4 regions of the Pseudoalteromonas sp. SR43-3 genome follow, and region 1 is predicted to be linked to each of the others. Evidence: predicted binding sites of a transcription regulator. Region 1 holds the regulator's gene; each other region holds the start of a gene.
What was found. Region 1 encodes sigma-54, which starts transcription at its own class of promoters, with help from an activator protein. Its sites were predicted from a motif close to GTTGGCACGNNNNTNGNNT; they were not measured.
Positions count from the first base shown of each region.

Region 2: a site for sigma-54 is predicted at 4,312-4,330, ahead of H5088_RS02810 (DUF2726 domain-containing protein). Genes of this name have one in related genera too.
Region 3: a site for sigma-54 is predicted at 4,902-4,920, ahead of H5088_RS03980 (LiaF domain-containing protein). Genes of this name have one in related genera too.
Region 4: a site for sigma-54 is predicted at 3,848-3,866, ahead of H5088_RS13520 (CsbD family protein). Genes of this name have one in related genera too.

Region 1 is NZ_JACJEC010000003.1:249,616-255,930, forward strand. Features, by position in the region: gene mgtE (magnesium transporter) at 1-216, opposite strand, end outside; gene H5088_RS05600 (HPr family phosphocarrier protein) at 348-620, opposite strand; gene rapZ (RNase adapter RapZ) at 663-1,508, opposite strand; gene ptsN (PTS IIA-like nitrogen regulatory protein PtsN) at 1,527-1,979, opposite strand; gene hpf (ribosome hibernation promoting factor) at 1,984-2,271, opposite strand; gene H5088_RS05620 (RNA polymerase factor sigma-54) at 2,298-3,797, opposite strand; gene lptB (LPS export ABC transporter ATP-binding protein) at 3,867-4,592, opposite strand; gene lptA (lipopolysaccharide transport periplasmic protein LptA) at 4,589-5,134, opposite strand; gene lptC (LPS export ABC transporter periplasmic protein LptC) at 5,124-5,678, opposite strand; gene kdsC (3-deoxy-manno-octulosonate-8-phosphatase KdsC) at 5,675-6,226, opposite strand; gene H5088_RS05645 (KpsF/GutQ family sugar-phosphate isomerase) at 6,227-6,315, opposite strand, start outside.
Region 2 is NZ_JACJEC010000002.1:106,792-113,106, forward strand. Features, by position in the region: gene arcA (two-component system response regulator ArcA) at 51-767, shown strand; gene arcB (aerobic respiration two-component sensor histidine kinase ArcB) at 784-3,102, opposite strand; gene folE2 (GTP cyclohydrolase FolE2) at 3,334-4,254, shown strand; gene H5088_RS02810 (DUF2726 domain-containing protein) at 4,370-4,966, shown strand; gene mtnN (5'-methylthioadenosine/S-adenosylhomocysteine nucleosidase) at 5,089-5,796, shown strand; gene H5088_RS02820 (regulatory signaling modulator protein AmpE) at 5,797-6,315, shown strand, end outside.
Region 3 is NZ_JACJEC010000002.1:355,604-361,918, reverse strand. Features, by position in the region: gene H5088_RS04000 (bifunctional diguanylate cyclase/phosphodiesterase) at 13-1,800, shown strand; gene H5088_RS03995 (ABC transporter substrate-binding protein) at 1,820-2,629, shown strand; gene suhB (inositol-1-monophosphatase) at 2,683-3,486, opposite strand; gene H5088_RS03985 (VOC family protein) at 3,730-4,146, shown strand; gene H5088_RS03980 (LiaF domain-containing protein) at 4,185-4,853, opposite strand; gene H5088_RS03975 (BON domain-containing protein) at 5,182-5,748, shown strand; gene H5088_RS03970 (YqaE/Pmp3 family membrane protein) at 5,821-5,979, shown strand.
Region 4 is NZ_JACJEC010000011.1:109,018-115,332, forward strand. Features, by position in the region: gene H5088_RS13500 (hypothetical protein) at 1-274, opposite strand, end outside; partial or broken gene H5088_RS13505 (nuclear transport factor 2 family protein) at 290-607, opposite strand; gene H5088_RS13510 (hypothetical protein) at 695-1,123, opposite strand; gene hrpB (ATP-dependent helicase HrpB) at 1,197-3,623, opposite strand; gene H5088_RS13520 (CsbD family protein) at 3,910-4,107, shown strand; gene H5088_RS13525 (xanthine dehydrogenase family protein molybdopterin-binding subunit) at 4,171-6,315, opposite strand, start outside.

The sequences.
Region 1 (6,315 bases):
TAATTCTTCAAGAACATCACCCTGCACATCAGGATCGACCAATTGCCAAAGCAGTCGGCGAATTTTATGCGGTGATGATTCTAATAATAATGCGGTATCACAAGGAGCCGTTTTTGCGAGCATGCGCCTAACTTGAACAAATTGACCACTATTGAGTGACTTCGTCACCTGCTTTAGTTGCTGTAGTGGATAATCTTGTTCAAAAGCTTCTGGCATTGGCGTCCTTTATAAATTGTTATATTACTTTATGGGGGGAGGTGAGTTAACTGGCGTTACTAACCTATTTATTTTATATATCTGTTTTAATTGAAGCACTAGTAATGCGAATATTGTTTTTATAAAACAGATTATTCTTGTTCATTAAAGCGTTGTGCTATTAATTCTCCAACAGCGTGTAAAGCTTGCTCAGAATCAGGGCCTTTACAAACAACTTTAACTTCTTTTCCTTGGCTACTTTCAAGTAACATTAATGCAAGTACGCTATCGCCTGCTGCTTCTTTGTCATCTTGGAATAATGTGATTGTAGCATCAAATTGTACTGCTAATTGCGCAAGCACAGTAGCTGCTCTGGCGTGTAAGCCTAATTTGTTTTTTATTAAAAAGGTATCTTCACAATGCATAACTTACTCTACCTAAGCTGAACAGGTGATTATTCAGCTATATTATTTTTCTTGTTCGCGATGGCGAATTTTTACATTGGGATGTGTCATTGCAAAACTTTCACCGATAGTTTGCGCTAAATACACAGAGCGATGTTGCCCGCCTGTACACCCAATAGCAATGGTTAAATAACTGCGGTTATTTCGTTCTAAATGCGGTAACCACGTTTGTACAAATGTTTGAATTTGCCATGTGAATTTTTGCACTATGCTGTGATTAGCTAAATAGTCTTTAACCGGTTGATCTAATCCATTTAAAGGCTTTAACTCTGGTTCCCAGTGTGGATTTGGTAAAAAGCGTGCATCAAATACGTAGTCTGCTTCTTTTGGTATACCGTGTTTAAAACCAAACGATTCAAATGTGACAATCAGTTGCTTATCTTTTTTACCTAAAATCTTTTCACGAATAGATTCAGCGAGTTGATGAACACTTAAATCAGTCGTATCTATCATAAAGTCGGCGCGAGTGGTTAATACATCAAGTAATTCTTTTTCATTTTTGATGGCTAAATCAAGCGGCAACGAGTCTATTGATAGTGGGTGTAATCTGCGTGTTTCAGAAAAGCGTTTGATCAATGTCTGATCGTCGCTATCTAAATAAAATAACGTAGGGTTTGCAAAGCCTGGTAAGTATTCAAGAATATCGTTAAATTCATCTTGTTCTTTAGGGATGTTGCGCACGTCTATGCTAACAGCAATTTTATCGTAGCTATCAGACACACTGCGAACTAATGAAGGTAGTAGGTTTACTGGAATATTATCAACGCAATAATAACCTAAATCTTCTACAACGCGCAAAGCAACCGACTTTCCAGAACCAGAACGGCCGCTTATGATAATTAACTCCATTTAACACCCTTTATAAAACTATGATTGATCGACAATAACTTGGTAAAGCTCAGTATCAGATTTTGCACTGCGTAACTGTTTACAAAAATCTTTGTTGTTTAGTTTATCAGCAATGGTTGCTAGAGTCTTTAAGTGCTGCTGGTTATCGCCATCTGGTACGATGAGTGCGACAAAAATATCAACAGGGCGATTATCGATTGCATCAAAGTTTATTGGAGTTTCGCTAACGAGCACTAAAGCCAAAGGCTCTTCTGCACCGCTCATTCTTCCATGAGGAATAGCAATGCCACGTCCTATACCTGTACTACCTAATTTCTCTCTGCTCATTAAAGCATTAAGAATATCTTGTTGCGGTAAATACGGAAGTTTGTCGTGAGCAAGTTCGCTAATGAACTCTAAAATTCTTTTTTTGCTATTAAAAAGGACCGCAGCTTTGCTGCAGTCCTGGCATATAAGTGAACTTAATTTCATCATATTAGTGTCGAGCAAGCTTCTCTTTGTGTTTGATTACTTGGCGATCGAGCTTGTCGATCAATGAGTCAATAGCGGCATACATATCTTGATGTTCTGTAGAGGCAAATAGCTCAGCACCGCTTACGTGTATTGTGGCTTCTGCTTTTTGATTTAATTTTTCTACATCGAGAATGACATGAACATTATTAATATGATCAGAGTGTCTTTCAAGCTTCGCAAATTTAGTATTAATATAGTCTCTTAGTGAATCGGTTAATTCTACGTGACGACCAGTTAAGTTTAGTTGCATAAGCATTACCCTCTTAGTTTAGCGTCTTAAATCAGACTTTTACGCTGATTTGACGGTGGAATAGCAAGAGATTCGCGGTATTTTGCGATTGTACGTCTCGCTACTTTAATTCCTTGCTCAGCCAATATATCCGCTATTTTGCTATCACTCAATGGTTTTGCTGAGTTTTCTGCTGCGATTAATTTTCGGATAAGCGCACGTATTGCTGTAGATGAACATTCACCACCGTTTTCAGTACTTACATGGCTTGAGAAAAAATATTTAAGCTCAAATATACCACGGGGTGTATGCATGTACTTTTGAGTAGTTACGCGAGAAATTGTCGATTCGTGCATTTCTACCATTTCAGCAACATCATTTAAAACCATTGGTTTCATGGCTTCAGGGCCATGTTCAAAAAAGCCTTGTTGTTGCTTAACAATACAATTAGTAACTTTTAATAGCGTGTCGTTTCTACTTTCTAAGCTTTTAATAAACCATTTAGCTTCTTGTAAATGTGAGCGAATAAACTGGCTGTCGCCACTTGATTTTACAGTGCGAGACATTGCTGCGTATTGGCTATTAACACGAATTTTAGGCATGCTATCTGGGTTTAATTCGACAACCCAGCGGCCTTTAATTTTTTTAACTGACACATCAGGAATAACATACTCAGATTCTTCCCTTACAATAGTATCTGCAGGTTTTGGGTTGAGAGTATGTATTAGTGTCATTACTTCTTTAAGCTCTTCTTCTTTGAGCTTAGTTTTTTTCATTAATGTACGATAGTCGCGAGCTGCTAATAGATCAATATGCTCGGTTAAAATCATTTTCGTTTCATTAATATAAGGTGTTTCTTTATCAAATTGATTAAGCTGAATACACAAACACTCTTGTAAACTACGTGCAGCAATACCAACAGGATCAAACAGTTGGATGCGTTTTAATACCGCTTCAATTTCATCAAGTTCGACTTCGTTATCATCTTCGTTTTCTTGATTAAAGCTTTCTAAAATCTCTTCGCAGCTTAGTGTTAAAATACCTGAATCATCGACAGCTTCTACAATAGCAATAGCAATAGCTTCGTCTGTAGGGCTAAATGGCGTTAGTTGTAATTGCCACATTAAATACTCATGGAGCGTTTCAGTAGAGGCGCCTTGGTATATTGATTCGTCTTCAGGCATTGGACCTGATGAGGCTGCAGGAGCGGCACTCATGTACTCATCCCAACTGACATCCATAGCCATGTCGTCACTTAGCGTGTCTTTTGCAAGTGCTTCACCAGTATCTTGTTCGTATTCGCTCGGAGCATCATCAGCAGATGCGCTAACAGTTATGTCATCGGTATCAGCTTTTTGCTCGTTTTTACCAGCAGCGTCTTCGGAATAGTCTGCCTCTTCAACCTCTAATAGTGGATTACTGTCGAGAGCTTCTTGTATTTCTTGCTGGAGATCCAATGTACTGAGTTGCAACAAACGAATAGCTTGTTGCAACTGTGGAGTCATTGTAAGTTGCTGGCCCATGCGCAGCTGTAGTGATTGCCTCATGTATCTCTAACAATCCTTTTATGTTGTTATAATTAATACTAGCAGATGCTTAAAGACATGGCGTAAATGTTACAGCCTAAATTGCTCGCCTAAGTAAACATCGCGTACTGTTTTATCATTTAATACGTGTTCTGGAGTACCTGATGCAATCAGCTCCCCATGAGAAACAATGTAGGCTTTTTCACAAACATCAAGGGTCTCTCTTACGTTATGGTCGGTAATTAATACACCAATCCCACGATTTTTAAGATGTTCTATTATTTTCTTTATATCTAATACCGAAATAGGGTCAACACCGGCAAACGGTTCATCCAGTAATATAAATTTAGGATCTGCTGCCAGCGCTCGTGCTATTTCTACACGACGACGTTCTCCCCCCGATAATGCCATACCTTGGCTATCACGAATGTGTTGTATGCTAAATTCATCTAATAAGTTATTGAGCGTGTCTTCTCTGGCTTGTTTATTTAGTTCTTTGCGCGTTTCTAAAATGGCCATTAAGTTTTGATAAACAGTCAGCTTTCTAAAAATCGATGACTCTTGTGGTAAGTAGCCTATGCCTAATCTAGCACGACTATGCATAGGTAAAAGAGTAATATCGTTATCATCAATAGATATTTTCCCTTTGTCGCTAGGAACAAGCCCTACAATCATATAAAAAGTCGTTGTTTTACCAGCACCGTTAGGGCCAAGTAAGCCAACTATACTGCCAGCTTGTACTTCAAGGCCGACGTTTTTTACAACTTCACGACCTTTATAGCTTTTTGCCAATAGTTCTGCTTTTAATGTGCTCATGGTTGACCTTTATCGCCTTTTTTACTTTTTTTAGTTTCGATCGGTACTAAAATTGTGTGAACACGGTCAGTTGAGTTTTCATCTTTTTCGGCACTGATGAGCTGCTGCTCTATGTCGTAGGTAATGCTTTTAGCATTTATTTTTTGTCCGGCTTGCGATACTTGTGCATTACCAACAAGCGTTAAAAAACGCTTAGATACATCATAACGTACTTCGTCAGCACTGGCGCTCATAGTCGTGCCGTCTGATTGCTTTTCTTCAAAGTGCGCAGGGCTACCTGTGGCAATTAATAATTGTTTATTATCACCAAGTTCATCACGTTTGTGTACTTCGAGGCGATCGGCTGTAATGCGGCGATTACCGTGAATAATCTCAACGTTTTTCTCAAAAATACCCACATTAGCTTTCAATTGACCTTCTTGCTTGTCGGCACTTATTGAAATTTGATTGGCAGCAGGTTGCGTGTTTTGCTCTGCAGCACTACTATTAAACGCTAGTATAAGTGTAGGAATTATAAGTGATTTTAATATTTTATTGGTCATAATATATGGTTCGCGTATGGTTAATTAGTTTTATCACTTCGGTTTTCAAGTCGGCTTCTAGGCCTTTACCGGTGATTTTTAAATTGGGTCCAGTGATAATGACGGGTTGCTCCGAACGCATTGTTAATAACTTTATATCAACCTGAATATTATCAGCATTGATTTTGTCTATCATGGCGTTATCGGTTAAGTTTTTGGCAACCACATTACCTTCTAAAATTAATTGTTTGTCTTCGTATAATGTTGCTTCGTCTGCATTTATTTGCCACGTTTGCTTTTCGTTATATAAAGTAAAAATGGGTTTTTCAAAAAACGTGAAACCTAATTGCTGATATAGTTCCATTTTAGCCGCAGTGACTTTGTGGCTAATTTTACCTTGCTCATCATAGGCTGTCTGTTTGAGCTCAATAGCTATGTAATCAGGCTTGGCAATAACTTCAGGCTCAGTCTGAGGCAAAATATTTGGTTGTGTAAAATAAGGGTACCAAAGCCAAACCATACAGCTAATGAATAAAACGCTTAATATTATGCGCGCTGCATTCATGAACTAGTGCCTTGTGTAGTCAACGCTTTACCATTTTCAAGCATGAGCAAATCGGTGAGTTCTCTCACAGCGCCAAAACCACCAGGCATTTGCGTTACATAATGTGACAAACGCTTAATAAGAGGGTGGGCATCATTTACTGCAACGGCAAAGCCTACTAACTCCATAACAGGCATGTCAGGGCCATCATCACCGATATAAGCAATTTGTTCATCGCTAAGGTTGAGTTTGTCTTTTAATTCTTGATAGGCAATGAGCTTATTTTCTTGGCCTTGATAAATATGCTGTACGGTTAAGCTACTCATACGTTGTTGCACTATTTGTGAATGACGACCAGTAATTACAGCTACTTCAAAGCCACTGTTTATAAGCGCTTTAATGCCAAAACCATCTTTTGTATTAAATGCTTTTAGCTCTTCACCTTGATTACCAAGATAAATACGGCCATCAGAAAATACACCATCAATATCGCATATAAGTAGCTTTACTTTTTTAGCGCGTGCTTTTGCATCATCGCTCAGCGGTTGATAGAGTTCTTCAAATTGCATTTATAACACTCCTGCTTTTAATAGGTCTTGCATATTTAATGCGCCAATAGGTTGGTTTTTCTCATTGACGACGATTAGGCCATTTATAC
Region 2 (6,315 bases), on a different contig from region 1:
ATTAGTCACCGATTTTTTATAAATAATATATTCCAAAAGGTTAATTAATAATGCAAACGCCAGTCATTCTAATCGTAGAAGATGAAGACGTAACTCGACTGAACCTAGTTAGTTTATTTGAAGCTGAAGGGTACAAAGTTATTGAAGCCATTGATGGCGATGATATGCATGACAAGCTTACAAATAACGATGACGTTAATCTTGTAGTTATGGATATCAACCTTCCTGGTAAAAACGGTCTTATTTTAGCCCGTGAATTACGCCAAAAGCGTAAAGTAGGTCTTATATTCCTAACTGGTCGTGACAACGATGTTGACCGTATTTTAGGTCTTGAAATTGGCGCAGATGACTACGTCACTAAACCGTTCAACCCGCGTGAATTAACTATCAGAGCTCGCAACCTTATTACTCGTACTGCCTTAGGTGGCGAAGAGTCAGCACTAGAAACAAATGGTGTTATTACGTTTAATGGTTGGGAACTTGATGAAAACAGCCGTTGCCTTACTTCTCCAAATGGCGACGCTAAACGTTTACCTAAAGGTGAGTACAGAGCACTTCGTTTAATGCTTGATTCTCCAGGTCGCATTTTCAGCCGTGAGCAATTAATTAAGCATATGACAGGCCGTGAGCTTCGCGCAAATGACCGTACTGTTGACGTTACTATTCGTCGCATTCGTAAGCATTTTGAAAGTGATAACTCAACGTCTGAGTTAATCAGCACCATCCATGGTGAAGGTTACCGTTTCATTGGTAAAATTGACGCTTAATTAGAGCTAATTAGTTTCACTCTAATTGCTGTAAAAATAAATGAAGGGCTTTTTGTCCTTCATTTATTTTATCTGCCAAAATATCTAACCACTGCTTTAACACCTCATCAGATTCATCAATCGCACCATGTTCCATTATTTTGGCATGAAGCTGCACATCATTAAGACCTACTGAGCCAGCCGCCCCTTTGAGTTTATGCGCTACTGATTCATACTCTTCTCTATCACTAGTATTTAATGAAGTAAGTAACTCTTGCTGATATTGTGGACTTAGCTTTTCGAATAGCTGACTACTGCGTCTAAACACAACTAAGCCCATTGAATTGACAAAGTCTTCTATTGTTTCTATATCTAATAAGTGTGCATCAATGCCTTTAAGGGCTTCTTCACTTACTTTTAACAGTGGCTCTGTGCATTCACTTTGCTTAATTCCAAATAAATCAGCCAGCATTTTATCAAGCTTCACTGTGTTAATTGGTTTAGCAAGCGCCCCTTGTATTGATATACCTTCAAGCTCTTCTTCAGCACTACGAACATTGGCCGTAAGTGCCACAATAGGTAGTTTATCAAAATGACTATCTGAGCGTATTTGCTTGGCAACTACGTCACCATTTATATCAGGCAATTGCATATCAAGTAATACTAAATCTAAGTCATCTTCGGTTTCGACAAACGAGAGTGCATCTTCACCGGTTTCAGCCCACAACACTTCATGCCCGCGTTGCTCTAATAAGTTTGTAGCAATTTCGGCGTTAAGAGGTACATCTTCTACTAGTAAAATATACAAACCACGACCAACATAACTTTGCTCTGTTGGTGCTACACATAGACTAAGCGGTATTTGAACTGTAAAGCAACTTCCTTCGCCCTCAGTACTATTTACTGTAATTATCCCTTTCATCGCACTTACAAGTGCCTTAGTTACAGCCAAACCAATACCGGAACCTATTGCGTTAGTCCCTTTTAAATCTGGCGCTTTGTAATACATATCAAATATATGAGCAAGCTGCTCTGGCGGAATACCTTGGCCGGTATCCGATACTTTCATAACTAACCATGGGCCTTCAACTCTGTTTTCTCGGCTACATTCAAGTGTTACCTTTCCTTGCTGTGTAAACTTAACGGCATTATTAATTAAGTTCCAAACAACTTGGCGTAAGCGAGTTGGGTCGAGCTGTGCGTAAATATCCAGCACCCCATTGCGCTTAATATCAAACTCTAGCTCTTTTTGCTCCGCGATTAAGCCCGCAAAGTTAACAACGTCATTTATAAAGTCTGATACGTTAATAGAGTTGGTCACTATATCGAGCTGATCTCTATCTATTTTGTCTAAATCAATAATATCGTTAAAAATATTGCCGAGCGTTTCAGCACTCGAAAATATAGTATTACCCCAACTACGCTGCTGTTTGTTTAAGTCAGTATCAAGCAGCATTCGTGTTAAACCAACAATACCATTGAGCGGTGTACGTAGTTCATGGCTTAATGTGGCAATAAACTTACCTTTGTCTTTATAGGCCGTTTCGAGCGCTTGAGCGGCCTCCTTACGACTTGTGATATCACGACCAAAGCCCAGTAGACCAATGTAATCACCTTCATCATTTATAAAAGGTAATTTACGCAGCTCAAACCAACGCGTTTCGCCATTTACCTCATAACCCACATCAATGGTTAGTGCTTTATGGCTTTGCTCTACTTCTTTATCGGTTTTCAAAACTTCAGATAAAAAGTGACTCGGGAATATCTGCTCCACCGTTTTGCCAATTAGTTCGCTACTTGATTTACCCATTACTTCTTCAAACATTTTATTACAACCGGCAAACACGCCATTGTTATCGCGGTAATAAAATAAATCAGGAGATGAATCAACTATTGAGCGCTGCAGCATGCTTTGTTGAGCAAGTTCTTGTTGTGTTTTTTTACGCTCAGCAATTTCTCGTCGTAGTTCTTCGATAGCGCGGTGCTTGGCATGAAATGCCATTTTACGCTCATCAATTTCGATGTTTAGACGGTTAATGTTATCTTTTAGGGTTTGATTTAAAAGCTTTTCTTGCTTGGTGGCGCTGTCTAAATAAGCATATGAGGCATCTAGTTGTCGAATTGAATTAAGCAACACACTTATAATTAAAGGAGAAACCACAGCCGTAAAAAATACCACGGCTAAAATATCAACCAGGTGTAATTCGCCTATCGCCACATAATAAAACATGCTCGATAAAATAAGAGATACAGTTAAAAATAAAGTGTAACAAATAGCAGCGGTTTTAAATTCACCAAATCGCGTTATTGAGCTGGAAAGTACCCGAGCCCAAGGGCTCAAAGAATAATCGGTCATACGTAATTTTATCTCTTAGCTGTGTACTTAATATAAAGAAGGCAATGCGTATGTATAAACATACCATTTTCCCAGATTTTAGCATTTTTCTCCTACCACTACTCACGTTGTGCGATAAAAACAGAATTTTTCATGTTTGATTTAGCTCATCTATTAAACTCATCATTTCAGCAATAAATTATTTAGTGTAAAATGCCCCGCTTTATTATCCCCAAAATACGAGTAGCGCACATGCAAACCAATATGCCAGATATAGCAGACACTGCACCCGCTTTACAAACAGGTAAATTAGACTGGGTTGGCATGGGCGAAATAGAACTGCCATTTATTTTTGAATCCCGAGACTTATCTCCAGTTACAGTAAACGCCAAAGCTCGTGCATTTGTAAATTTACATAAAGAAGATGCCAAAGGCATTCATATGTCACGTCTATTTTTGGCACTTGATCTGCTTTCAACCGAGCAGCAAGTCAATCCGCAAACAATAGCGCAGGCACTCGATACCTTTATAACTAGCCACGAAGGGCTGAGCAATAAAGCACAAATTGAATTTAAATTTGAATTACCGCTACGCCGTAAGTCACTATTAAGTGGCAAAGCGGGCTGGAAAAGCTACCCAGTTGTACTTACCAGTACAATTGAAAATAACGTTATTAGCTACGAGCTAACCGTAGATGTTACTTATTCTTCAACGTGCCCATGCTCTGCTGCACTTGCGCGCCAGCTTATACAAAACGCGTTTAACGAAAAGTTTAACCAAGAAACGTTGAGCCAAAAAGATGTGCACGAATGGCTAGGCACTACACAAGGTATTGTAGCGACTCCCCACTCGCAGCGCTCTATTGCCAACGTAAAAGTAAAGCTTGATAGCAACATTCAAGAATTTGACGTAGTTACGCTAATTAACACTCTTGAAGCTGAGCTTAAAACACCAGTACAAGCAGCAGTAAAACGTGAAGATGAGCAAGAATTTGCCCGTTTGAATGGTCAAAACCTTATGTTTTGTGAAGATGCAGCGCGTAAAATTAAAGCATTGCTAGAGGCAAACCATTACAGTGATTATTGGCTGCAAATAAACCACTATGAGTCACTGCATGCACACGATGCTGTAGCTATTGCAGTAAAAGGTATTAAAGGAGGCTACAAAGCTTAATCGCTGTGTAGCTATTGCTTGTAAACCAGCCGGTAATTATTTTATAACCCATACTTTTTAGGCACGTAAATTGCTTTGTTTGAGCAGTGTCAATTTGTTGTTATGGAGTTACCGTATGGAATTCGCTTTATTATTAATCCTAGTATTAGTTGTCGGGGCCTCTGTTGTTGCGTCAAAATTTAATGACGATGGCGGAAACCCGTATCCTTTTACTCGCAAGCAAACTGTTTTTACGCAGGTTGAAGGCGCTTTTTTAAATCTTCTAGAGCGTGCTGTTGGCGATCAATATAAAATTGTTAGTCGCGTTAAGTTAATCGACGTTATTGACTGTAAGCAAGGCCTTTCAGTAAAGTCTAAACGTGCTGCTTTAGCTAAAGCTAAAAATAAGCAACTCGACTTTGTATTAATCGATAAAGAAAAACTAACAATCATTGCTGCTGTTGACCTAGTTAACAATGCCAACAAAGATGGCCACAAAGCTCAACGCGACTGGTTTGTAAACGGTGCACTAGAGTCTGCGGGCATTCCACATATTCGTATGAAAGTTAAATCGGGCTACCGCCCTTCTGAAGTACGCGATGCAATTATGTTTAAACTTGGTAAGCCTGCAGCAACACAAACTCAGCGCCCTGTTCGTAACCGCTCACATAAGCCAGCGGTACTTTCACCTTCTCAGGCTAAAGCGCAAACCACCGCGTTAGCTGAAATTTAAAAAACGAATTAAATACTCTCCTAAAAAGTATTTAAAGCGAGCTCATAAACAAGCTCGCTTTTTTGTTTTTTATTGCTAACTTCACGTATAATCAAGTGATTCAAACTCAGGAATTAAACTTTATGAATGTTGGTATTATTGGCGCAATGGAGCCAGAAGTTAAAATTTTACGTGAAGCTATGCAAAACCCACAAATTTTAACTAAAGCAGGTTTCACTTTTTATACTGGCGAGTTGGCTGGTAACACGGTGACACTTGTTCAATCTGGTATTGGTAAAGTCGCATCAACTATTGCAACTACCTTACTGATCGATAACTTCAAACCTGATTGCATAATTAACACAGGCTCAGCCGGTGGATTCGATCCTTCTCTTAGTGTAGGCGATGTAGTAATTTCGTCAGAAGTACGTCACCACGATGTAGACGTAACTGCTTTTGGCTACGAAATTGGCCAAGTACCACAAATGCCGGCAGGCTTTGCAGCACACCCTAAATTAGTTGAAGCAGCACAGCAAACTATCGAACAAATCAGTGATGTTAAAACACTCGTTGGCTTAATTTGTACTGGTGACACATTTATGTGTGACCCTATACGCATTGATAAAGCACGTAGTGATTTTCCTACAATGCTTGCTGTTGAAATGGAAGGCGCTTCAATTGCACAAACGTGTTTTACGCTAAACACACCATTTGTTGTAATTCGCTCAATGTCTGATATTGCTGGTAAAGAGTCACCACAATCATTTGAAGAATACCTAGAAACAGCATCAATCAACTCATCTAAAATGGTTGTTGCACTTTTAGAAAAGCTTACAGCAGTATCTCTGTAAATGCTTAGCAATATTGTTCAAAATCACTTGGACTTTATTGCCTTTATACTAGCGCTCCTTGCTGAGCGCTTTATTCCCCTTATTAGCTGGTATCATCCTAATACGGCGTTAAATGCTGTTTTTAGTGCTATTGGCAAACGTATATACAAAAGCAAAGAACCTAAAAGCTATCAATATTTGGCAGCTATCCTCGCAAGCTCACTTATTTTAAGTGTTATTCTCATTATTGTAGTGTTACTACTCGAGTTTGCTTTTTATCCTGAATTACTCGCTGGCCTTATTTTATATTTATGCCTAGAAAGTAAGAACATTGATAAAAAAGCACTTCGCATTGCAAAGCTAACTAAACAAAATCAAAAATCCACAGCACGCGAATTACTAAAACCACTGCTTGCCCGTGAAGTTAATAGACTTTCATCTGCTGGTATTATCAAAGCATTAATTGAGAGCTTAATACTGCGCACCGCTCGATACTATTTCGTAGTCATATTTATATTTTTAGCATTTGGTCCTATTGCT
Region 3 (6,315 bases), on a different contig from region 1:
TAAGGCAAATACGTGACGATTCAGCGCAAAGTATTAGAGTACATTTTAAAAAGCGGTGAAATAACTACGCTGTTTCAGCCTATCTTTGATATTAGTAATCAAGTTATTTTAGGTTACGAAGCACTTAGTCGAGGACCTAAAAATAGCCCGTTAGAAATGCCTAATACGTTATTTAAAGTTGCCCATGAGGAAGGTTTAATTTCGGAGCTTGAATTACTATGTCGCTCAAAAGCGATTGAAAACTTTGTAAGGCTTAATCTACAAGGTAAATTATTTTTAAATGTAAGCCCTAAAACACTATTAGACCCTTGCCACCCTAAAGGGGAAACACTGCACCTAATAGAGCAATTTGGCTTAGCTGCTAACCGTGTAGTTATAGAGGTTACTGAGCAAGAAAAAGTAGATGATGGCTTCTTGTTATTAAAAACGATTGCCCATTACCGAGAGCTCGGTTTTACTATAGCAATAGATGATTTAGGCGCTGGGTATTCAGGGTTAAAGCAATGGTCTGAACTATGCCCCGACTTTGTAAAGATTGACCGCTATTTTATTGATCATTGTGATGAAAGCGAAGTTAAAAAAGAGTTTTTGAAATCTATTACCGTTTTGGCTAGAGCTACTAATACTCAGGTTATTGCCGAGGGCATAGAGCGCGCAGAAGAGCTTACATTGGTAGAGAATTTAGGTATTAGTAATGTACAAGGGTTTTTACTCGAAAAGCCAAGCATAAAGCCAAGTGAGGACTTCAGCTCAGAACAGCTGCAGGCACTTTCATTTGTGCAATCAAACGCATTATTAGAACAATCAATGGCCATAGGTCGCCTATCGATTACGCAACCTGCAATAAATAGTGATACTCGTTGTAAAGATGCACATAAGCTCTTTGAGCAAGATAAATTACTTATAAGTATTGCAGTGTTAAGTACTGAAAACCAGCCAATAGGGCTACTTCACAGAGATCAATTAACAGAAGTTTTTGCAGCGCCCTATGGACATGCCCTTTACGATAAACGCCCAGTTACTGCACTTATGGACAAGCAGCCATTAGTCGTTGACGAAAACCAATTACTCGATACCGTAAGTAAACAAATAACTGAGCAAGACTTTGATATACGCCGCCATATAGTGATAACCAGAGAAAACGCTTATTTAGGTTTAGCGCCGCTTCGCGATATTTTAAAACACATAACCGAAGAAAAAATACGCCATGCACAACACGCTAATCCACTGACTATGCTCCCTGGTAATGTGGCAATTAATGAAGCTATAGAGCAGCGATTAAAAGGTAGTAATCCGTTTTCACTCGCGTATATAGACTTAAATCATTTTAAGCAATTTAATGACTTATACGGCTACGCTAGCGGCGACAGTGTAATTAAACTATTAGCTGATGTAACAGTGCAAGCGTGTAAAAATAGTGCTAACTTTGTAGGACATATAGGTGGCGATGACTTTATGGTGGTGTTTGATCAGCACAACGCGGTTGATATATGTAATACCATTATTGAGCAATTTCAACTCCAGTCTCGTATATTTTTTACACCTGAGCACATAAAGAGCGAAGGGTATTGGGCCACAAATCGTGAAGGAGAAAAGCAATTTGTGCCGCTACTAACGTTATCGATTGGCTTAGTTGAGCCTGATTTACAACAATGTAAAAACAGTCACCAAGTTGCAGCACTCGCAACTGATGCTAAAAAAGAAGCCAAACGTTATCGCCATAGTTATTTGTTTATTTGCAAACGTAAAGGGCCTGCGCCCGCAGTGGTGCGCCTAGCAAGCAATAAGCAGGTAATTTAAATAAAAATAGGTAATTATTATGTTGCCAATAAAAATCTCGACCAGTGTACTTGGTCTGCTTGCAAGTTTTGCACTTATGGCGCAAGAGCAAATAATTAATGTAGCCCAAAAGCAAGATACTCAAAACGCACGAGAAGAGTACTTAAGTGAGCTACTGGTACGTGCACTTGAGAGTGTTAACTATCCTGGGGTTATTAGGATGACTCCCATATCAGATCAGCAAAAACGTAAGCTCATAAACCTAAATGATAACGAACTAGATATGTATTGGAGTATGAGTAGTCCAGAGCGAGAGGCACTTGCTTTAGCTATTAAAATACCACTATTTAAAGGTTATATAGGAAAGCGGGCTTTACTCACTAATAAACAAAACGTAGCACGCTTTAAAGACGTAAAAACCCTAGAGCAGCTAGGAGAGTTTTCAGCAGTGCAGGGTCACAACTGGCCAGATACAAGAATAATGTCCTATAACGGCTTACGTGTAAGGCCGCTTACCAATTACCAAGCCATGTTCACTTTAACGAGCCGTGGGCGAATAGATTACTTTCCTCGCTCGTTTATTGAGGTTAATTCTGAGCTTATTGAAAACAAACAAAGTAACTTAGTCGTTGTGCCTGATTTATATATAAGCTACCCAACGGGTATTTATTATTTTGTGACTAAGAGTAAACCCGAATTGGCAAAGGCAGTAGAGGAGGGCTTAATATTAATGCAGACAAACGGCGAGTTTGATGCATTATTTAATGAATACTTCGCAAAGGATTTAAATACACTACCTTATACAAAAGGTAAAACAATAGAGATTAAGCTCGATAACCCTTATTTTTAGGCACAAAAAAAGGAGCCTAGGCTCCTTTTTAGTATGCTATTAATAGCATTTAATTAGCGAAGTAACGACTCAGTTAATACTGGACGAATTTCGCGGATAATTGCTTGAGTCAGTTTTGGTGAACCACAGATAATATTGCCGCTGTGGTTATAGTTATTACCACCGGCGAAATCTACAACCATACCGCCCGCTTCTTTAACCATTAGTTCGCCCGCAGCAGAGTTCCAAGGTTTTAAACCAATTTCAAAAAATCCATCAACACGGCCAGCTGCAACGTATGCCATATCTAAAGCAGAACAACCTGCACGGCGAATATCAGCAGTGTGTACAAACAATGCTTTAAACGCTTCAGTGTATGCATCCATGTGGTTTTTGTTTTTGAAAGGGAAACCAGTAGCAAGTACAGTGCCTGCAAGAACCGTAGTTTTGCTAACGCGTAGACGTTTACTGTTTAACTGAGTGCCTTGACCGCGAGATGCAGTGAAAAGCTCACCACGAATTGGATCATAAATAACAGCTTGGTCTAAACGACCTTTAACTTTAAGTGCGATAGAAACCGCGTAATGAGGGATACCTTTGATGAAGTTAGTTGTTCCATCGATAGGATCTACAATCCATTGGTAATCATCATCCTTGCCTTTATGCTCACCTAGTTCTTCACCAACAATTGAGTGAGTAGGGTAAGACTGTAAAATAGTGTCACGAATTACGGCTTCGGCTTCTTTATCAATGTTAGTTACTAAGTCGTTAGCGCCTTTTTGTTGCACTTCAACTTTTGATAAATCTTCACTTGCGCGAAGTAAAATTTTGCCTGCGTTGCGCGCAGCGCGAACCGCAATGTTTAACATTGGATGCATGGTATTACCTTTGGGTTGTAAAAGAACGTTTATATATTTCAGCCGGCGTATTTTAGCGACTTTTGCCATAAAGTAAACAATAAACCCCAAATACTTGTGTTTGTTTTTTATACAAGATTGAAAAGTTTATATATTTTTAAAAAATAATTATCTGCATTTAAATAAATTAAATTTAAATAACACTTTACCTAAAGTTAACTTGAGGTTTTATCGTGCTCCTAACTTAACTGATAGGATAACATTATGTATTTAGAGCACGTAAACTTAGTCGCGAGTGATATAGATAGTATGCTTACATTTTATCGCGCTGTATTTCCACATTGGTCGATTAGAAGTGAGGGCAGAGGCGATTGGCATGGAAAACCAAGACGCTGGGTACACTTTGGAGATGACACGCATTACATTGCGATAAGCAGTCATGGTGAAGGTGAAAACAGAAACTTATCGGGCCATCAAATTGGTTTTGCACACTTTGCTTATGTAACTAATAATTTAAGCGCAGTAGTAATGCGCTTAAATAAAGTGGGTTTTACTCTAAGCAAGCAAGGTAACGAGAATCCTTTCAGAAAGAATGTCTACTTTATTGATCCTGCAGGGTTTGAAGTTGAGTTTGTAGAGTATTTAAGTGATATACCAAGCGAGCGAAATAACGATTTATAATAAAATACTAAGCAGCACGCTAAAGTGCTGCTACTCAATTATAGTGAGCGATTATTATTAGCCGTGCCAAACTGGGTTTTTAGCTCATTTGCAAAGCTTATAAATTTTTCTTTAATTGTGCGCTTTATTTTTACCTCAACCGAGCCCATTACTGCCTTTCCTTCAATATGAATTGTAGGGCCTTGGCGTTTGTTAAGCGACACAGATTTATTTTCAAGGCTACTTAAAATACAAAACATTTTAGACACTACATTGACATGCTCTGGTACGTAAATTTCATCGCTACCAAAAATACAGTTAACGTGAATAGTTACATTTTGATGCGCAAAAATAGCATCGGTAAAATCAAGCACCACCGATCCCATAAAGTTACTCAAATATATATTTTTTGGCACAACCCACTGACCACTTCGCTCGTTAGATCCTAAAATACTGCGTAATGTAAAATCATCATCACTGTTTTGCTGTGCACTATAATGTGGTGTAAATTGCGATTGTTTTTCTGCTTTATATTGCTGATCGGTATTAAGTGTTAAGTCTTCTACTAAGGCTAGCAGAGCTTCGTTATTAGGTGCATCCATCGCATTATCTAAACGTCTTTCGAATGCATCAACAGAAATAACACCATGACTGTAATTATGAATTAATTGATCAATCACTTGTTCGCGTACTTGCTCTATTGGGCGGTCTTCAACTTTTACAGACATGAGTTATTCCTTATTATATTTACTATTGATACTGCTCTTGTAGTTAGGCTGCAAACCGCGTACCAAATATAATTTCATTAATTATCAATTGGTTATTTTTTAACGGTGTTTTTTGTTTTGTTATATTAACGATAGATTAACCAAAAGAGCAATTATCTAGCTATTTTCACTATTTGAGAAAGTTTTACCGAGTAGCCTGTAAATAGTTACACAAACATAGATAAGGTTTTATCTTTTAATTAATTCAAGCCTTTGAATTTTAAGTATAAATAAAGTTGGCCTGAAGCTCGCATTAGTTAAAGTGTCTTTAATCAAAAGGAGAAAGATTATGAAAACATTTAACAAATCTATTATCGCAGCTCTAGTTCTTGGTACTACGGCTATGGGTGCCCAAGCAAACAGCTGGGAAAACGAAAGTAAAGATGCTTGGATTGATGGTAAGGCAGAAACCGTTCTACTTATGAACACTAATCTAAACAACTTTGACATTAACACTGATGTAAAAAATGGCAAGGTAGTACTTACAGGTAAAGTTAATAGCGAACTCGATAAAGAGCTAGCAGAAGAACTTGTACTTAGCCTAGATGGTGTAACTGATGTTGATAACAGCCTTACTGTTGTTAAAAGCATGGACACCGAAGATAAAAACAACGACATGATGGACGATGATGATAACGACCTAACGGACGCTAAAATCACTACTGTAATCACAACTCGCTTCCTGTTTGACTCAGAAGTAGGTGGTACAGACATTGATGTTGATACCGACAACGGTGTGGTAACTCTGAATGGCTCTGTAGAGTCTGAAGCTGAAAAGCAACTAGCAGTTAAAATTGCTAAAAATGCTGAAGATGTTCGCGACGTAGTTGATAAACTAGCTATTGTTGCTGAATAATACAGTATAGTTAAGGCCCAGTAATACTGGGCTTTAAGTCTTTTCAATGTTTAATTTAAATGGAGTTTGATCATGGATATTATTCGTATAATACTTTCGGTTTTATTACCGCCATTAGGTGTGTTTTTGCAAGTTGGCTTAGGTATGCATTTTTGGTTAAATATTCTATTAACACTGCTAGGTTATTTCCCAGGGTTAATACATGCAATCTACATTATTGCGAAAAAATAATGACAGATTATATATTGTGTAAGCCGACTACTGAGGTCTAGCTAAATACTTTAGTACCGATCGGCTCACAATATTAGTTTTTAGATGGTTTTTAGGTTAAATCCAATTTTTAAAGCTCTTCAACCCATTAATTCACTTCCATAACTCACTCCCAATATTATTTTCAAACTATACTTATTGTTTACTAATAAGCTTTCCAGCTAAAAGTCGCGCTCTGATTCTGATTTGTTGCCATTTAGGAAATCTTCAACATTAGTGTGTTTATACATCTATAATATACAATCAAATACCTTATTATTTAGTGACAATATTACCTTCACTTCTAGTGTTATCATT
Region 4 (6,315 bases), on a different contig from region 1:
AGCCATCAATTTTTTTACCAATAATAAAATAATTCATTTCATTCATCATGGTTGGGTCGCCTAAAACATCTTCTGCGCTTTGCACATCAGAAAATTGAATTGCAATTAAGGCGCCTATAAAGCGCATTACATCTTGAGATTTTAATGTCTTTAAAACTTTATTAACTCCGGCCTGAGTTGACTCAGGTGTAGAACCATCAAATCTAAAATCACTTTTTGTACTAGCGCATGCACTAAGCATTAATATTGATAGTGCGATAAGTAAATGTTTCATATATATCCTTATTTGTTATTCGTGGTACTTGCGGATCATCGCCACTTTACCGTTTTCAACCTCTATTACTTCCATCATTGTGGAGGTGTATTCTATTGGCTGCTTACTTTGCGGATGAATACCTTTTACATAGTTTTTATAACGAATAGCAAAGCCTGTATTGTTAAACACAAATGTATTAAGCAGTGTGCTTTCAAACAACGTGTGCGCACCTAAGTAAAAACTCATACCTTTGCGCATCTGCTCTTTGCCATCAGGAGTACGTGAGTCATCCGGTTGATACGGAATATGCTGATTGCCAATATCATCGGCACGGGCTAAAAGGCTAAGAAATATAATTAATAGAAAGCTTAGCTTGCACTTCATAACGATTCTTTCTAAAAAAGTATTTTTACTAAAACGACTAAATTTATTAATACATTAATTTTTTAGCGCAGCTTTTCTTGCTAGTTCTTTTATATCTTCATCGATATTGTCATCAAAAGACATTGAATAAATTCTCCAACCTTCTTTCACTTTAAAAAATTGAAATTCAAAACGAATAGGCTGCCTATCGTAGGTTACTAGGTAGGTTACATGAACAAAAAGCTCCCCAACTTTATAATCAGAAACCTTATTAATGAAATTAATTTCACCAACAAGATCATCAAGTGAGGATAGCTGTGTTTTTATCTGTTTTACCTGGTCAGGTATCGACGATACATATTTATTACTTGCGTAAATGGAATCAACAGCATCGCTTATTTTTTCATCAGAATACAATTCAAAAAATTTATCAACTTCTTCTTGGTAATTGTTAGCACTGACACCCGATGAGAGTAAAAGTAAAGCAGCAAATATAATTTTCATTTTTAACATTCCTTATTGTTTTTAATATAAAAACACACTATTTAAAGTAAATAAAGTTATAAAATACGGCAAATTACATTTTGCTCTTTACTCTATTTGTTGCAACGCTGTTGGCTGGGTCGTCTGGCCAAAAATGTTTAGGGTAGCGGCCTTTCATTTCCTTTTGCACATCGCGGTAACTGCTAGCCCAAAAGTGGGCTAAATCTTGAGTAAGTTGCAATGAACGTTTACCTGGCGATAGCAGCTCCATAAGCAATGGCAATTTACCATTGGCAAGCATAGGCGTACTGGTCAAGCCATAAACTTCTTGCATACGCACGCTTAGCTTTGCGGGGCCATCAAGTTGGTATTCTATCTTTATATTTGAGCCACTGGGCACCGTTAAGCGCAAAGGTAACAAAGCTTTTAACGTGGTTTGTTGTTGCCAATCAAAGCAGTTTTGTAATGCTTCAAAGTAGTTAAACTTTTTAAGCTGCGTGAGCGTTTTAATATCTTCTAAAAACACGCCTAGCCACTGCGCTGCATTTTGAATAAGTTGTTGCTCGTTTATTTGCGGGAATTTATCGGGCATTAAATTACTTGCTAGGCTCATACGTATCAGCAATTGTTGCGCATCAGGTTGCTCGTTAAATAAAGCAAAACCGTGTTTAGTAAATAAGCTAAGCCACGCTTTAGCACGCTCGCTCTTATCTAGTTTTTGTTTACTAGGCTGGCTGCTGAGCGTTATAGCCCCGAGTTTCACTTCATCTTGATGAATAAAGCGCGCTGATTTTTCATCAAACTCACAACGAGTAAGTTCACTAAATAAATGCGGTAAAAATTCTTGTAACTCAAATGGGTTAAGTGCGGTGGCTGCAAATATACGCCCACCTTTGTGCCCGCCCATGGTTGCTATGGCTAAGTAATCGTCGTTGTGCCAGTAATCTGCATTTAACTCAGCACCTGCACCATTGGCAAGTAAATAACCATTACCGCGTTTTTTAGCGATGCGATCGGGGTATGCCAATGCCACTAGCAAACTAATATAATGCGTATTTAATTCGCTGTTTTCGTCTTTTACTTTTAAGCGGCTTTGCCAATATTTTAACTGTTGTTTAAATACCGGATGCGGACGTTGCTGCTGGCTATGCAGCGCTAAACTCAACTCGTTTGCACTATTTACTCGGCTCTCAAGTAATGCCACTAAATAAATAGCGAGCCTAAAAATACCAGGGAGTTGGTCATCAAGTATTTGTGCTTTTAATAGCATATGCGCCAAACGAATATCAGCACCAAAACCTAACATTTTACTGCCAAGCGGTGTGAGCTTACCTTTGCTATCAATAGCTTCTAGCATGTTAAGCAGATTACTTGCTTGCCCGCATTGCTGCTCAGTGGGCTTATCGAGCAAGGTTAGCTCATCAATACTGGCTCCCCATTGCTTTGCCTCAAGCATAAGTTGGCTTATGTCTGATGTGAGTATTTCGGGATTGTCATGGCTATTACGTCGCTCGAAGGTTTGCTTTGAGCCAATTCGATAAACAATGCCCGGCTCTATTCGTCCTGCACGCCCTGCACGCTGCACAGCAGACGAGCGCGATATGCTTTGTGTTGTGAGCTCAGTAACCCCTGTTTTTAAATTAAAGGTGGCTGCACGGCGCTTGCCGCTGTCAATTACAATGCGTATACCTTCAATAGTTAAACTGGTTTCGGCTACATTGGTGGTAAGCACTACTTTGCGCATGCCGTTTGGCGTGGGAGCAATAGCAGCTTGCTGATTGGCCTTATCCTGCTCGCCAAATAGCGTTGCAACTTGGCAGTTACTGGGTAAATCGCTCAGTGCTTGTTGCACACGTAGTATCTCAAACTGCCCAGGTAAAAACACCAACGCGCTGCCTGTTTGCTCATTAAGGGCTTGTTTTATTATGTTAGGAATTGCATCAAGCCAGCGACTTTCATCTTTTATGGGTATGTATACTTCGTCTATTGGATAGCTGCGACCGCTTGATTGAATTACAGGACAATCAAAAAACGCAGTGTAACGCTCAGTATCTAGCGTTGCCGACATAAGCATAATGGTTAAATCGTCGCGCAGTGCACTTTGGGTTTCAAGCGCAAAGGCAAGTGAGGTATCGGCTGCAATTGAACGTTCATGAAATTCATCAAATATCAGTAAATCAATATCGCTTAATTCGGGATCGTTTTGCAGCATGCGCGTTAGCATGCCTTCGGTGACTATTTCGAGGCGCGTATTAGCGCTTACTTTACTCTCACCTCTAATCCGCAAACCCACACTTTGCCCAACACTCTCGTTTTGGCACTTTGCTAAATAACTGGCAATATTACGTGCAGCTAAACGGCGAGGCTCTAGCATTACAATACGTTTAAAATGCCCGTCACGCATTAGTTGTAGCGGCAACCACGTAGATTTACCCGCACCAGGCGGTGCTTGTAATAACGTAATAGGATTACTTTGTAATGTAGTAACGAGTTGTTGATATATGTCTTGAACCGGCAGCACAGCTATTTACCCAAAATTGCTTTGTGTGCATTGTAACAAAAACCAAAAATAAACGCGCCGCTAAAGCTGTGTGGTTATAAAGGATTTAATTAAGGGTTACATAATCAGAAATAATTACAGACCGCTCTGTACATTTTTTAAGGATGTGCTCACAACATTAATCATTACTGCCTCAACAAAAAACATAAAACACTGATTATTAATATAAAATAAATATTTAACTTGTTGGTACACGCCTTGCTCCTTTTATACTGAACGTTAATTAAATCTAAGTAAGGAGAAACTTATGAACAGCGATCGTATGAAAGGTAATTGGAACGAACTTAAAGGTAAGGCTCAACAAAAATGGGGCGATCTTACTGACGACGATTTAGACAAAATTGAAGGTAGCCGTACAGAGCTTGTGGGTAAAATCCAGCAGCAGTATGGTAAATCTAAAGAAGAAGCAGAGCGTGAAGTTGATGAGTTTGAAAAAACTCACTAATCGCTAACTTCTAAAAAAACCGCCATTTTGGCGGTTTTTTTGTTTAAGCTGTAGGTTATTTAGCTACGCTTTTAATTGGTTACCAATCGGTAACAGCCTAATACGCTTTCCGCACGCTGCAAAAATAGCATTACATAATGCTGGCGCATAAACTGGTGTAGATGGCTCGCCTACCCCTGCTGGTGGTGCATCGCTTTGTACTATTTCAACGTCAACTTCAAGAGGTGAGTCGCTCATACGCGGTACGCGATAATCATGAAAGTTACTTTGCTGCACGCGGCCTTTATCAAAGGTAATACCATCGCTGATTGCAGTTGTAATCCCGTAAATAGAACCACCTTGAGTTTGGTTTTTAACGGTGTCAGTGTTTACAACCGTACCCGCGTCAATGGCAACCCACGATTTAATTACGTTTAAATCGCCAGCATCCGACACTTCTACTTCAACTACCGTAGCTACGTAAGTTAAAAAGCTTCTGTGTGCTGCTATGCCTAAACCTCGCCCTTTAGGAAGTTCTCGACCCCATTTACTCATGTCAGCTACTTTTTCAATAACATGGCGCAGTCTGCCAATATCTAACGGATAAACCGCTTTATCGCCACCGTAATTATCGTATGTGGCATTTTGCTCAGTTACATCAACAATGCGACTCGGACCTATGGTGTCTAGTAAATAGTCTTTTTGGTCGCGACCGGCTTTGTGCGCCGCTTCGCCAATAAATGACTGAATAGCAAAGGCATGAAAAATATTTGATACAGAGCGCATCCAACCAATTCGTGCTTTGGCTTGCGCATCACCGTTTTCTAACTTCATGTTAGGTGTGTTAATTGGGTTATCGGTAAACCCTAAGCGCAGTTCAAAGCTTCCTGGCGTAGTTGCCCCTTCTGAAAAGGTAGAGGTAATTGGTGAAAACGCGGTGCGGTGTAAATACGATTCTATAGCGCCATTTTTATCTAGCGATGCTTCAATGTGCTGAGCTGAAACTGCATGGTAAAAGCCATGTTGTATGTCGTCTTCACGCGTCCACTGCACACGAATAGGTTTGCCTACTTTCATTGAAAGGTAAGCTGCTTCTGCTGAAAAGTCAGGTTTTGACTTACGCCCAAAGCCGCCGCCGAGCATAGTAACGTGAACATTAATTTTGCTCTCATCCATGCCAAGCATTGCAGCCACTGTTTTCATATCGGCTTGTGGATTTTGCGTAGCAGCCCATATATCAACACTGTCTTTGTTGTACATAGCTGTTGCACAAGGCGGCTCCATTGGTGCTTGAGCAAGATGCGGTGCGTAATAATCAGCTACGAGTTTATTGCTCGATTTAGCCAACACGCCCATGGCATCGCCTTTATCACGTATGTTTGCCTGTGGAGTTTGTACTGTTTTTAATAATGACTTTTTAAATTCTTCTGAATTGTAATCGCCATTTTTGCCATCATCCCACACGACTTTTAATGCTTTACGCCCTTGCCATGCAGCCCATGTGTTTTTAGCTATAATTGCAATACCGCCTTTTGGCTGAAACTGCGGCGCGCCTTTTGGTGCAGGAATTTCAATAACATCTATAACGCCGTTCACCGCTTTTGTAGCACTGGCATCAAATGACTTAACAACACCGCCGACTACCGGCGGGCGTTCAATTATAGCCACCAGCGCTTGTGGTTCGCGTACATCGGCTGCAAATATTGCTTTACCTGTTACTAAATCGGCTAAATCTATGTGCGCCATGCCAGTATTAATGTAGCGCCATTCTTTGCGTGTTTTAAGTGTTAGTTTGTCAGCTTCTGGTGGCGTTATTGTAAGCGCTAAGTCGATTAAATCTTTATAAGTAAGCGATTTACCTGAGCTGTGTGTAACAACGTGTTGATTGGCTGTACAGGTCTGCGGGTCAACTTTCCAATACTTAGCGGCAGCGTGCTGCATCATGTAACGCACACTTGCGCCCATTTCACGTAGGCGCTGCATGTTGTAGCGAATACTGCGCGAGCCATCGGTATTTTGATCGCCGTATTTAGGGTCGCCCTTACCCTGAATAACAATAACCTTATCCCACGCGGCTTCCATTTCATCGGCAACTATTTGTGCAATCGCGGTGCGAATTTGCTGACCCATTTCAGAGCGATGGCAGGTTATTTCAACCATGCCGTCTGGGCGCAGTGCAATAAATAAGTTTGCGCGCTTTGCTTGCTCAGATGGCTGCTCTAACACACC